One region of the Plantactinospora sp. WMMC1484 genome, then DNA from elsewhere that is predicted to be linked to it. Evidence: riboswitches for the same ligand, from Rfam matches in the RefSeq annotation. Region 1 holds a riboswitch; the other holds the start of a gene.
The links. Region 1 has a riboswitch for thiamine pyrophosphate ahead of thiE (thiamine phosphate synthase). Riboswitches for the same ligand answer to the same signal wherever they lie in the genome.
Positions count from the first base shown of each region.

Region 2: another riboswitch for thiamine pyrophosphate. It lies ahead of ACN28C_RS13035 (ECF transporter S component); the one in region 1 lies ahead of thiE (thiamine phosphate synthase).

Region 1 is NZ_CP186055.1:2,188,215-2,195,250, reverse strand. Features, by position in the region: gene thiD (bifunctional hydroxymethylpyrimidine kinase/phosphomethylpyrimidine kinase) at 1-695, opposite strand, end outside; partial or broken gene ACN28C_RS09715 (thiamine phosphate synthase) at 902-1,486, opposite strand; gene ACN28C_RS09710 (thiazole synthase) at 1,579-2,346, opposite strand; gene thiS (sulfur carrier protein ThiS) at 2,448-2,648, opposite strand; gene thiO (glycine oxidase ThiO) at 2,639-3,781, opposite strand; partial or broken gene thiE (thiamine phosphate synthase) at 3,898-4,518, opposite strand; TPP riboswitch at 4,513-4,623, opposite strand; gene ACN28C_RS09690 (ThuA domain-containing protein) at 5,105-7,036, shown strand, end outside.
Region 2 is NZ_CP186055.1:2,933,744-2,940,779, forward strand. Features, by position in the region: gene ACN28C_RS13020 (PHP domain-containing protein) at 1-335, opposite strand, end outside; gene ACN28C_RS13025 (energy-coupling factor transporter transmembrane component T family protein) at 505-1,305, opposite strand; gene ACN28C_RS13030 (ABC transporter ATP-binding protein) at 1,302-2,750, opposite strand; gene ACN28C_RS13035 (ECF transporter S component) at 2,765-3,358, opposite strand; TPP riboswitch at 3,436-3,543, opposite strand; gene ACN28C_RS13040 (sugar isomerase domain-containing protein) at 3,674-4,423, shown strand; gene ACN28C_RS13045 (DUF6328 family protein) at 4,519-5,049, shown strand; gene ACN28C_RS13050 (RNA polymerase sigma factor) at 5,449-6,030, shown strand; gene ACN28C_RS13055 (EAL domain-containing protein) at 6,027-7,036, shown strand, end outside.

The DNA of each region.
Region 1 (7,036 bases):
CCGAGCGCCAGCCGAGCGGCGATCGCCGCCGAGTAAGAACAGCCGGTGCCGTGGGTGTTCCGGGTCGGCACCCAGGGCCGGCGCAGCAGCCGCACCTCGGTACCGGTCCAGAGCGCGTCGACCGCGCCCCCGAACGCCTCGCCACCGCCGGTCGCCAGGCCCGAGCCGTCGACGTCGCCGCCGGTCACCACCACGTACCGGGGACCGCCGGCGGCGAGCTGACGCGCCGCCTCCGCCATCTCGTCCGGGCCGGTGACGGCACGGCCGAGGATTGCCGCCGCCTCCGCCCGGTTCGGCGTCGCCACCATGGCGTACGGCAGCAGCCGCTCGATCGCGTCGACCACACCGAGCCGGGCACCACTCGTCGAGACCAGCACCGGATCGACCACCAGGTTGGGCAGCAGTCCGGCCCGGGCAGCCGCCGCCACCGCCGAGGCGACCGCCGCCTCACCGAGCATGCCGGTCTTGACCGCCACCGGCGGCAGGTCCTCGACCAGGGCGGTGAGCTGCTCGGTCACCATCTCGGCGGGGATCGGGAAGACCGCGCGTACCTGGCGGGTGTTCTGCGCGGTGATCGCCGTGATCACCGAGGTGCCGTACACCCGGAGGGCGGCGAAGACCTTCAGGTCGGCCTGGATGCCCGCGCCGGCCCCGGAGTCCGAGCCGGCCACCGTCAGCACCACCGGCGGCGTCACCGTCACGGCGACCACCCCGATCCCGATCCAGGTCCTGGCACCGACCCTGGTCCCGACCCCGGTCCCGACCCCCGTGCCGGTGCCGAGTCACCGACTCGGATCCGCAGAGCCGAGTCACCGACTCGGACCCGCAGAGCCGAGTCACCGACTCGGACCCGCAGACCTGCTCCGGACGGCAGACCGGTCCTCTCCGGCGGAGGGCCGTCGGCGCCTGTGGCGGCTGCCGCGCAGAGGCGACGGAGTAGTCCGGCGGGGTCGTCCGACCGCATCACCGCACCCATCACCGCCACCCCGACCGCACCGGCGGCCACGCACGCCTCGACCTGCTCGGGCGTGCCGATCCCACCGAGCGCGAGCACCGGCACGGGAGTGCGGGCGACCAGCCGCGCCAGGCCGGCGGGACCGAGCGGCGGTCCGTACCCGGGCTTGGACGGGCTGGTGAAGACCGGCGAGAGGGTCACGTAGTCCTCCGTGGAGAGGCGGCTCAACTCGGACTCGTCGTGACAGGAGCGACCGACCAGCGGCAGCGTCGGCGGCGGGTAGGGCCCGGCGGCGGGCAGGTGCACCGCATCACCGTCAAGCGGGTCCGGCCCGGCTACCAGCAGGGTGCCGCGGACCGGAGCGAGGATCGCCCGCAGCCGCCGGGCCAGCTCGAGTCGTTGCGGGCGCGGCAGGTCCCGCTCCCGCAACAGCACCCGACGAGCCCCGCCGTCGACCGCCGCACCGACCACCTCGTGAAGCGACCGGCTCGCCTGCCAACGGTCGGTGACGACCACGACCCCGACCGGCACGACCCCACCCGGACCGTTCCCACCCGGCACGACCCCACCCGGACCGTTCCCACCCGGACCGTTCCCACCCGGCACGGTCGCCTGACGGCCGTTCACAGCTCCGGCCGCCCCTCGTCCGGAGTGGAGGCCAGCGCATGGAAGCGCCGGGGGATGCGTCCCGCCCCGGCCGCCAGCCGCCCCGCCTCCACGGCGAGCCGCATGGCGGTCGCCATCCGCACCGGGTCGGCCGCCCGGGTCACCGCGCTGGCCAGCAGGACCGCGTCGCAGCCCAGCTCCATTCCCAACGCCGCGTCGGAGGCGGTGCCGACGCCCGCGTCCAGGATCACCGGGACGTCGACGCTCTGCCGCAGCAGGCGCAGGTTGTGCGGGTTGGTGATGCCGAGCCCCGAGCCGATCGGCGCCCCTGCCGGCATCACCGCCGCGCAGCCGAGATCGGCCAGCCGTCGGGCCAGCACCGGATCGTCGGTGGTGTACGGCAGCACGGTGAACCCGTCGGCGACCAGCCGCTCCGCGGCGCTGACCAGCTCGACCGCGTCGGGGAGCAGAGTCCGCTCGTCGCCGATCACCTCCAGTTTGACCCAGGACGTCTCGAACGCCTCCCGGGCCAGATGGGCCACGGTCACCGCCTCGGCTGCGGTACGGCATCCGGCGGTGTTGGGCAGCAGCCGTACGCCACACCTGGCGAGCACCTCCAGCAGGCCGCCGCCCATGGTGGCGCTGCTGTCGATCCGGCGCAGCGCGACCGTGACCAGCTCGGTGCCGCTGGCCCGGATCGCCTGTTCCAGCGCGTGCGGGCTGCTCGCCCCGCCGGTGCCGAGGATGAGCCGGGACCCGAACTTGTCACCGCCGAGCACGAACACGGACCCGGGATCGGGTCCGGGTCCGGGTTCCGGCTCGGGGAGTCCGGGTCCGGTTCCGGGGAGTCCGGGTCCGGTTCCGGGGAGTCGGAGGGTCATGACGCTCACCCGCCCTGTGCCGCGGTCAGCACCTCGACCCGGTCACCGTCCCGGAGCTGCCGTCCCGGCCAGCCGCCCCGGGGCACCACCTCACCGTTCACCGCGACCGCCACCCCACGGTGCGCGTCGGTGATCCGCTCCACAAGCTCCGCCACGCTCAGCTCGGCCGGCAGCCGCTGTGCGATCCCGTTCACGGTCAGCTCCACAGTGTCCTCCCCTCGTTGGTCGGTCCGTCCTCCGCCGCTGCCGCTGGATCCGGCACGCCGAACCGGCCCGGATCCAGCGGCGCGAGCGCCGGATCCGGCGTCCCGGTGACGATCAGGTCGGTGACCAGGTCGGCGGTGAGCGGGGTGAGCACGATGCCGTGCCGGAAGTGTCCGGCCGCCACCACCACCTCGGGCCGGTCCGGCAGCCGGCCGAGCAGCGGGGCGTTGTCCGGCGTACCGGGACGCAGCCCGGCTCGCGCCTCGACCAGCTCGTACTCGGCGATCTCCGGCAGGAGGTCGGTGGCGGCGCGGAGCAGTTCCAGCACCGCCCCGGCGGTGACCCCGAGGTCGCTGCGCTCCTCGACGGTGGCCCCGACCACCACCTCGCCGTCGGTCCGGGGCACCAGATAGACGCCCCGGCCGTCGGCGTGGCCCCGGATCACGTGCCGGAACCGGGGCGCCGCACCGTCGGGAGCGCGCAGCCGCAGCACCTGCCCCTTGACCGGCCGGACCGGCAGGCCGGTGAGTGCCGCCGTACCGCAGCCGGCCGCCACCACCGTCACCGCGGCGTCCGGTTCCGCCAGGTCCCTCACCGGCCGGGGCAGCATTGTCGCCCCGGCCCGCTCGGCGGCGATCCGCAACGCCGCCACCAGCCGGCGCGGGTCGACCTGGTGGTCTCCGGGCGCGAGCGCGCCGCCGCGCAGCCGGGTGGCGAGCAGCGGTTCGCGCTCGCGCAGCTCCGCCGGCCGCAGCGGGGTCACCGGCAGTCCCACCTGCCGCTGGTACGTCCAGAGCCGCTCCGCCTCGGCCAGGTCGTCGGGGGTGAGTGCGACGGTCAGCGTCCCCTCGGTCCGGTAGCCCAGGTCCATCCCGGTCTCGGCGGTGAGCTCGGCGGCGAAGTCGGGCCAGCGCGCCGCCGACGAGACGAGCAGCCCGGTCAGCATCCGCTCGCCGAAGTACGCCTCCGCGACCGGGGCGAGCATTCCGGCCGCGACCTCCGAGGCGCCGGAACCGGGCGTCGCGTCGTACACACTGACCCGCAGGCCCCGGGTGGCGCAGCGCCAGGCGACGGCGAGCCCGATCGGCCCGGCACCGACCACCGCGACGTCGGCTCCCCGCTCGCCGCCTACCATCCTCCCGCCCCCGCACTCCGCGCGGACGACGGGGAACCTGACCGGGGTGGGAGCCCCGATGACGTTCCCCGGTCCACCACGAGCGGGGGCGCGGGTAGGGGTGGGGGTGGGACGGCGGAGAGGGCGGCCAGGAGGGCGGCGGTGGCTTCGCCGGCATCCGGGGCGTGGCAGATCGCGCCGACCACGGCCACGCCGTACGCGCCGGCGGCGAGCAGCGCGGGCACCCGTTCCGGGGTGATTCCGCCGATCGCGATCACCGGTACCGGCACCGCCGAGGCGACCCGCCGGATCCCCTCCGGGCCGATCGGCGCCGGCAGGCCGTCCTTCGTGGACGTGGCGTGGCACGGGCCGACACCGAGGTAGCTGGCTCCGGCCGCCACCGCCGCCGCACCGGCCTGCGGATCCCGGGCCGTCGCGCCGAGCACGGCGGTCGGGCCGAGCACCCGGCGGGCGGCGTCCACCGGCAGGTCCAGGGCGCCGACGTGCCCGCCCGCCGCTCCGATCGCCAGTGCGACGTGCAGACGGTCGTTGACCAGGCAGGACGCCCCGGCGGCAGCGCAGCGCACCGCGACCGCGGCGGCCAGCTCGTACGCCGTCCGGTCGTCGGTGTCGTCCTCCACCCGCACCTGCACGACCAGCTCGGGGCCGGCGACGGCGAGGGCCGCCTCGACCACGGCGAGCGGATCCCGGCCCGGTCGGGTGTCGGTGACGAGATGAAGTCGTCCGAGGTGTACCACGGCAACACTCCTCCCTGCGCCGGCATTACCCGGATCAGGTTCGACGGTCGGGGGCTCGGTAGCCCCCCTCTCAGCCCGGTCCACCGGGCTCCCGTGGGTTACTAGCGGCGAGCGTACGCGGCCGATCACGGATCCGTAAAGACCCGTGACGTATCGCACAACGTCAGCGGTCAACCACCCTGCGCCACGCGGCCGACGCCCCGGCACGGAGAACAGGGGTCGGATGGTCTGGCGGATATGTCTGTCCTATCCGGATGATTCCACCTCGTTACACAACCGTTACCCGAATTAACCTCACCGCCGTATTCCGGCCGCCCCCGACCCGGCCCTAATTTGTTCAACCACAAGGCAAAATTCCGCGGCCGGCGCTTCGGCGAGCTCCGGCCGAACTCCGTACCCCGTGGCGGTCTTCGGCGTCCGACCCGGGATCCCCGCTGTCCTTCCCGGACCAAGGAGATCCTTCGTGTCCAGCCCTGGCCGCTCCGGCGGCACTTCGCATCATCCTCCACACCGCGCTCACCCACCTTCCCGCAGGCTGCGGCGCCGGCTGACCGGTGCGGCCACTGCCGTGCTGCTCGGCGCCACCATGCTGGTCGGCCTGCCCGGCAGCGCCTCGGCCAGACCGGGCCTGGCCGGGTTACCCGCACCGGCCGAAGCCTCCGCCCGCAACCTGGGTGACCTCTCCGCCCGGCAGCAGGTCCGCAACGAGGTCGCCGAGCCCTTCGCCGTGCTGGTCTTCTCCAAGACCGCCGGCTTCCGGCACGACTCCATCCCGGCCGGTATCGCGGCCATCCAGCAACTCGGCGCCGAGCACGGCTTCACCGTGGACGCCACCGAGGACGCCACGGCCTTCACCGACGCCAACCTTGCGCAGTACCAGGCGGTGATCTGGCTCTCCACCACCGGCGACGTACTCAACGCCGAGCAGCAGGCCGCGTTCGAGCGGTACGTCCAGGCCGGTGGCGGGTACGCCGGTGTGCACGCCGCCTCCGACACCGAATACGACTGGCCCTGGTACGGCGAGCTGGTCGGGGCGTACTTCGCGTCGCACCCGGCCAACCAGCAGGCCACCATCAAGGTCGAGGACCACGCGCACGAGTCCACCGAGCACCTGCCGGCACGGTGGTCCCGCTACGACGAGTGGTACAACTTCCGCGACAACCCGCGCGGCGACGTGCACGTGCTCGCCTCGCTCGACGAGACCAGCTACTCCCCGGGCGCCGGGGCGATGGGGCACGACCACCCGTTCGCCTGGTGCCAGGAGTACGACGGCGGCCGGGCCTGGTACACGGCGGGTGGGCACACCCAGCAGTCGTACGCCGAACCGGAGTTCCTGGCCCACCTGCTCGGCGGCATCCGGACGGCGGCCGGCGCGGTCGAGGCCGACTGCTCCGCCTCGCTGACCAGCAGCTTCGAGAAGATCAGCCTGGACAGCAACACCAACAACCCGATGGAGCTGGACGTCGCCCCCGACGGCCGGGTCTTCTACGTCGAGCGGGACGGCCGGGTCCAGATCGTCAAGCCGGACACCGGCACCACGGTCACCGCCGCCGACCTCGACGTCTTCACCGGCAACGAGGACGGGCTGATCGGCATCCGGCTCGACCCGGACTTCGCCACCAACAACTGGGTCTACCTCTACTACGCCCCGAACGGCGGCGGCCCCCGCAACCACCTCTCCCGGTTCACCGTCACCGGTGACACGCTCGACCTGGCCAGCGAAAAGGTCGTGCTCGAGGTGACGACGCAGCGGAATACCTGCTGCCACGCGGGCGGCAGCATGGTCTTCGACAGCGCCGGCAACCTCTATCTGGCCACCGGCGACAACACCAACCCGTTCGAGTCCAACTCGTTCACCCCCATCGACGAGCGGCCGGGGCGGCAGGACTTCGACGCGCAGCGTACCTCCGGCAACACCAACGACCTGCGCGGCAAGGTGCTCCGGATCCACCCGGAGGACGACGGGACATACACCATCCCGGAGGGGAACCTCTTCGCGCCGGGGACCGCGCAGACCCGGCCGGAGATCTACGGCATGGGCTTCCGGAACCCGTTCCGGATCGGCATCGACCCGGCCACCGACACCCTCTACGTCGCCGACTACGGCCCGGACGCCGGTGCGGCGAACCCGAACCGGGGCCCGGAGGGGACCGTCGAGTGGAACGCGATCGGGCAGGCCGGCAACTTCGGCTGGCCGTACTGCCACGGCGCGAACTACGCCTACAACGACTACCAGTTCCCGTCCGGGCCGAGCGGGGCGAAATTCGACTGCGCCGCACCGGTGAACAACTCGCCGAACAACACCGGGCTGACCAACCTGCCGCCGGCGATCCCGGCCACCGTCGACTACGACTACAGCGGCAACCCGCTCTTCCCGGAGATCGGCGGCGGCGGTGCCCCGATGGGCGGCCCGGTCTACCGGTACGACCCGGAGAACCCGTCGGAGAGCAAGTGGCCGGCGTACTACGACGGCAAGGCGATGTTCGGTGAGTGGAACCAGAACAAGATGTACGCCTTC
Region 2 (7,036 bases), 750 kb from region 1:
TCGATCACCCGGTACTGGGCGTCGGAGCTGTACTGCGTGTGGATGTGGTGGTCGCCGGCGAGCCACTGGAAGCCGCCCTTCGGCTCCGAGCCGCCGCCGTGCCCGCCGTGCCCGCCGCCGGGGCCGTGCGCGTGTGCCAGCTCGGGTGTGGCGAGCACGGTGGCGGCGGCACCGGCACCGAGCAGGCCCGCGTTGCGCAGGAAGCCGCGCCGGGAGAGGTCGGAGGGGGAGAGCTCCTCGTCCGGGACGGTCAGGTCGACGGCGGCCGGCATGTCCCCGGTGGTGTCGTGGTCGTGGCCGTGGTGATCGTGATCGTGCGAATGGCCGTGGCCCATGCTTGCTCCGTAATTCCTCGACAATGCAGAGGTGGCCCAATCTCGTCCCGCCCGGAGAACAGCAGATGACCTGATCAGGGCACTCATGCAAACATGTTGCTGCGGACATGGGCCCGGCCAGGGTGAACCGTTCGTGCGGGTGCGTAACGCCCCGGCCGGGCCGGCCGGGTCAGCCGACCAGCGGGCGGAAGGTGCCGAGCGCGACGCTGACCGCGAGAGCTCCGGAGGCCAGCACCGCCGCCCCGACCACCAGGGCGGCATCGGCCACTGTGAACCGTTGCCGGCGGGCCGACGTACGCGGCGTCCCCGAGTCGAAGCCGCGCGCGTCCATCGCGGTGGCCAGCCGGGTGCCCCGGCGGATCGCCCCGACCAGCAGGGTGAAGGCGGTCGAGCCGAAGAGGCGCAGTCGGGTCAGCGGGTTGCGGCCGGCATCGAGGCCCCGGGCCCGGCGGGCCAGGCTCACCATCTGCCACTCCAGCGCGAGCAGCGGCACCAGGCGGAACGCGGCCAGCGCCCCGATCGCGAACCGGGGCGGAGCCTTGACGTTCTGGATCAGCGCGTCGGTCAGGTCGGTCGGGTCGGTGGTCGCGAAGATGAGTACGCCGGGCAGCGCCACCGCGATCACCCGGAGCGCCATGCCCAGCGCGGTGACCAGTACCCCGGTGGTGACCTCGACCGGCCCGACCTGCCAGAGCAGGGCGCCGGTCCGCTCGGCGGCGAAGAGCACCAGGGTGCAGAGGATGCCGAGGGCGCTGGCCAGCAGCGGCCAGGCCCGGCGCGCCAGCGCGACGTAGCCGACGCCGAAGAGCGGCACCACGGCGAGCTCGAAGGCGATCGCCACCGCCGGGGCGACCGGGTCCACCGTGGCGATCAGCGTGACGGAGACGACCAGCGCGGCGGCGACCTTGGCGACCGGGTTGCGCCGGGCCAGCGGCGCGCCGGGGGCGGCGATCGGCTGGTACGGGATCACGCGTCGCCCCGTACGCCGGCCGGCTCGGGCGCGCCCTCGCCGAGCCGGATCGTCCGGTCGGCCAGGGCGGCGACGAAGTCGGTGTCGTGGGTGACGGTGACGATGCCGTGCCCGGCGTCGCGCAGTCCGGCGAGCAGGTCGACCAGCTCGATCCAGGTCCGCCGGTCCTGGCCGAAGGTCGGCTCGTCCAGCACCAGCAGCCGGGGGGCGGTGGCCAGCGCCGTCGCCACGCTCAGCCGCCGCGCCTGGCCACCGGAGAGGGTGTACGGGTTGGCTCCCGCCAGCCGGTCGAGCCGGAGCCGGACCAGCAGTTCGTCCACGACCGACCGGACCACCGCCTCGGGCTGACCGGTCCGGCGCGGCCCGAGCGCCAGCTCCTCGAAGACCGTGTTCCGGACGAACTGGTGCTCCGGATCCTGGAAGACGGAACCGATCCGACGGGCCAGCGCAGGCGCCCGCCACCGGTGCGGTGCGGTGCCGGCGTCCCGGCCGGCCAGGGCGGGGGAGGCCGCGAGCCGGCCCGTGCGGGGGCGGAGCAGCCCGCCGAGCAGCAGCGCCAGGGTGGACTTGCCGGCGCCGTTGCGCCCGAGCACGGCGACCGCCTCGCCGGCGCGTACCCGCAGGTCCGTGCCGGCCAGCCGGGGCGGCAGGCCGAGCCGGTCGGCGGCGAGCAGCAGGTCTCCAGGGGCGGTCGCGGCCCGGCGCGGAGCCGTCGGCGGGCCCGGCACCCAGACCCCGGCGGCGGCCAGCTCCGGGCCGTGCGCGGCGAAGACCTCCGCCGGTGGCCCCTCCGCGCGCACCCCGCCGCCGGGTTCCAGCACCACCACCCGGTCGACCAGCGGAAGCGCCTCGGAGACCCGGTGCTCGACCAGGATCAGGGTGGTCTCGTCGTCCACCGCCGCCGCGACCGCGTCACGGACCAGGGCGGCGCCGGCCGGGTCCAGGTTGGCGGTCGGCTCGTCGAGCAGCAGCAGCCCGGGGCGGAGCGCCAGCACCCCGGCCAGGGCGAGCCGCTGCTGCTCGCCGCCGGAGAGCGCGGCGGTGGAGCGGTCGGGGCCGTAGGGAAAGCCGACCCGGGCCAGCGCCCCGGTGACCCGTGGCCAGATCTCCGCCGCCGGTACGCCCCGGTTCTCCAGGCCGAACGCCACGTCGTCACCGGAGCGGGCCATCACCAGCTGGGTTTCCGGGTCCTGGAAGACGATGCCGACCCGCTCCCGGGCCTTGCGCGGGTCGAGCCCGTCGATCTCGACGGTGCCCTCCTGCTCGCCGGAGTCCTCGGCGAGCAGGCCGGCGAGCGCGGCGAGCAGGGTGCTCTTGCCGGCCCCGGAGGCACCGAGCAGCAGCACCCGCTCGCCGTGCCCGATCCGCAGGTCGACGTCGCGGACGGCCCAGGCCCGCCGCCCGGCGTGCCGCCAGCCGAAGCCGCGCAGCCGTACCTCGCTCACCGCGCCCGCGCCGGCTAGACGGCGGTACGTTCGCGGCCGGCCGGGAACCGGTCCAGTACGCCGGTCTGGGCCAGTGAGCGGGTGAGCGCCCAGCCGCCGGCGCCGGCCACGACCGCCGAGCTGAGTACGGTGATCAGGAAGATCGGCACCCGGAACGAGGCGACGTCGAACTCGGAGTAGTAGCGGATCTGGTCGAAGACGGCGGCGGCGAGACCGGCCAGCAGGCCGGAGCCGACCGCCACCGGCAGCCGGAACGAGCGGTAGCGGACGGCCGCGAACGCCGCCTCGGCGGCGACGCCCTGGGTCAGCCCCTGCAGGATGGCGAGGGTGCCCCACTGGCTGCCGAGCAGCACCGAGACGACGGCAGCGACGAACTCGCAGTAGAGTGCGGCGCCGGGCTTGCGGATCACCAGGCCGCCGAGCACCCCCGGCACCAGCCAGATGCCGTAGATGACCGCCTGGGCCGGCGGAAAGAAGGCGAAAGCGCCCTCGGTGGCGCTCCAGACCACGTTCCAGGCCCAGAAGATGACCCCGAACGCGACCGCGATGACGGATGCGACGACGATGTCGACGGTGCGCCATCGGGTGGTGATGGTGGATGTTGTCACGAGCTTGCCTCCCAGTCGCGCAGCGGACCGGGCAAGTCGCACGCCGCGTGCCGGGACGGACCCGGACCGCGGCGCGGCTGGAGAATCGACCGAACTCCCTGCGCTGGCATTACCCAGATCAGGTGCGAGGGTCTGCGGGCGGATCGCCCGCACTCTCAGCGCTGTGCGCTCCCCTGTCGGATGTGCTGTTGTGCCGCAGACGCTACACCGGATGCCGCCGGGCCGACAGTCGGGGAAGCGCCGGATGTGGCCGCGCCCACCATCGCCCGGGATAGGGTGGATGGCCCAGATCAACTTCTCGAAGGGACCGCGATCGTGGCACTCAGCCCGGAGGGCTATCTCGACGTCGTCACCGAGACCATCGCCCGGGTGGCGGCGGGCGCGCGGGACGGCGTACGTCGGGCGGCCGACCTGGTCACCGGCGCGCTCCGGGCCGGCGGGGTGGTGCAGGCGTTCGGCACCGGCCACTCCGAGGCGTTGGCGATGGAGATAGCCGGCCGGGCCGGCGGACTGGTGCCGACGAACCGGATCGCGCTGCGGGATCTGGTGCTGCGCGGGGGTGAGCCGGTCGACGTCCTCGGCCCCACCCTGGAACGGGATCCGACCGTGGCCCGCCGACTCTACGAGGTGACACCGATCGACTCCCGGGACGTCTTCGTGATCGCCTCGAACTCCGGGGTGAACGGCACGGTCGTCGAGTTCGCGTTGCTGGTCAAGGAGCGCGGGCACGGGCTGATCGCCATCACCTCCCGGGAGCACTCGGCCGGGGTCGCCTCCCGGCACCCGTCCGGACGCAAGCTCGGCGACCTCGCCGACGTCGTGCTGGACAACGGCGCCCCGTACGGTGACGCGGCGCTCCCGCTGCCCGGCGGCGGCGCGGTCGGCGCGGTGTCGTCGATCACCGCCGCGCTGCTCGCCCAGCAGATCGTGGTGGAGGTGGTCCGCCGGCTGGTCGAGGCGGGGGAGACGCCTCCGATCTACCTTTCGGCCAACATCCCGGACAGTGACCACCACAACAACGCCCTGGAGGCCCGGTACGCCGGCCGGCTCCGCCGCGGTGCCTGATCTCGGACGACGCGGAACCGAAAGATGCACGCGTTTCGCCGATCCGCGCTCCGGGCAATGACGCCGGAACCAGTAGGCGATCTGGAGGTGGCAGGGTGTCCACGGAGCCCGTACCGGGTGCGGAGGAGACCGCGAAGCAGCGGTGGCAGCGGAACTTCGCGGACCTGTTGCAGGAGTTGCGGGTGGCGCAGACGGGGGTGCAGATCCTCTTCGCCTTCCTGCTCACCCTGCCGTTCAGCAGCGGCTTTCCGGAGACCAACGCCTTCCAGAAGGACACCTACATCGTCGCGCTGCTGGCCGCCGCCGCTGCCGCAGCGCTGATCATCTCGCCGGTCGCCTTTCACCGTGCGCTCTTCCGGCGGGGACGCAAGCCGGAGATGGTCCGGTTCGCGCACAGGATGGCAAGCGGTGGCCTGGCCTTCATGCTCGTCGCCATGGTCAGCTCGGTGTTGCTGGTCACCGACTTCGTCCTGCCCCGGCCGGTGGCGTTCGTGCTCAGCGGGCTGACCGCCGCCTGGTTCCTGACGTTCTGGGCTGCGATGCCATATCTGCGGCGAAACTGGGGCGAGCCGGACGAGGACGACGACGAGGAGCCGGCCACGGGTCGGCCCGACGCGGTCGGCTGAGCGCCGGCCGACCCGGGAGCGGCCCGGCTCACCGTCGCGATTACTCTGCGCAATCCATACGGGACAGTAGACGTCTTCGCCTGATCGGCTTGTCTACTGTGGCCGATCGGAGGAAGTGCTCCAGGTAGTTCCCGCTTTTTTGATCATCGCCATCTTCGGCCGGGCGGGTCGCCCCCTACGCCGGGTCCTTTGACGGAGAGTTATACGCGGAACCGACAACTACGGACCGCGAGAGGCGAGGATGAGCGAGGTTCTGGGGGGACTGCCGGCCGGGCGCCCGGTGGCGGTACTGGTTGACCCGGTCGGGGGGCCGGGTCAACCGATCGACGAGCGCGACCATGACGGGCACCGGGTCGGGCAGGCGCGCCGACTCCGTCGAACAGACGGGGGTGAGGCGGCATGAGGGGCGGGGACAACGCGGTGGTACGGGCCGAGTCGGCCGCCCGGTTGGGGGACCGGGGCCAGGCCGAGTCCGAGGTGAGTTTCGAGGCGTTCTGCCAGCGGAACTTCGTGCTGGTCGAGCGCTTTCTGCTCGCCCAGTGTCCGGACCGGGGGCTGGTCGAGGACGCCGTACAGGAGGCCTTCATCACCGCCCGCGACAAGTGGGAGCAGATCCGGGAGTACGAGAAGCCGCTGGCCTGGATGTACAAGACCGCCCGCTACAAGCTGCTGGTGCTGCGCCGGCGCCGGCGGCAGGACGTCGAGGTCAGCCTCGACGAGGTGCCACCGGAGCGGCTCGCCGAACCGGCCGATCCGGCGGAGGCGCGCGAACTGCTCCGGGGCTGGCTGCCCCAGCTGCCGCCACGCCAGGCCGAGGTCTTCATGCTGGCGCTGGACGGCTGGGCCGACCAGGAGATCGCCCAGTTGCTCGGCATCGCGTACAACACGGTGCGGACGTACCGGCAGGAGGCGCGGAGCCGGTTGAAGGAACTCGCCCAGCAGGCGGGCTTCGACACGCCCGCCGGAAGGGGGCGGGGATGAACCTGGACGACATCCTCTCGTTGGCCGCCGACCGGTCACTGAGCGAGCTGGAGCGGGCCCGCGCCCGCCGGGCCACCCGCAGGGTGCAGCAGGAATACCAGCGGGCCGTCTCCGAGGGCCGGGACCTGACCGGCGACATCGAGGTCCGGGATCCGTTGACCGCCGACACCGACGAGGCGGCCCGGATCGTCCGGGCGGCGGAGTTGGCGAAGCTGGGCACCGTGACCTGGGTACGCAACACCGGCGAGCTGGCCTGGTCGGACGAGATGGCGCTGATCCTCGGCCAGCCGCCCGGGACCCTCCGGCACTCGGTCGCGGCGCTCTCCCGGCTGATCCACCCGGACGACCTCGACCGGGTCCGCCGGGCGGTCGAGTCGGTCTGGCGGGAGCAGACCGTCCGGGAGACGACCTGCCGGGTGGTCCGGCCGGACCGGGTCACCCGGTACGTGCACTGCTACCTGGAGTACGTCGTCGACGACGGGCACCGCCCGTACGGCATCATCGCCACCGCCCGGGACATCACCGAGCGCGAACTCGCCCGGCAGGAGCAGGACCGGCTGGCCCGCCGCCGCGAGACGGTGCAACCGGAGCTGGCCGGCCGGGACCCGGTCACCGGGCTCTTCTCCCGGTCGAGGTTTGCCGACGAGATCGACACCGCGCAGCGGGGCGGGCCGGGTGTGCTGCTGGTGGTGGCCGTGGAGCCGGTCGGTCCGGCCGGCGACCCCGCCGCACTCGGCATCGCCGGCCTCGGCGGTGGTGCCGGCGGCGCCGACGGCGCGGACGAGCAGGAGCGGCTGGCGGTCGCCGTCGCCCAGGTCGTCCGGCGGGTCGTCCGTCGTTCCGACGTCTGCGGGCTGACCGGCCCCCACGAGTTCGGGGTGCTGATGCAGCGGACGACGCTCAGTTCCGCCACCGCGCTCGCCGAGGCGATCATCGACGGCATCCGCTCCCAGTCCTTCGTGCTGGGCCGCACCCGGCTGGTGGACGCCTGGGGCGGCCTGGTTCG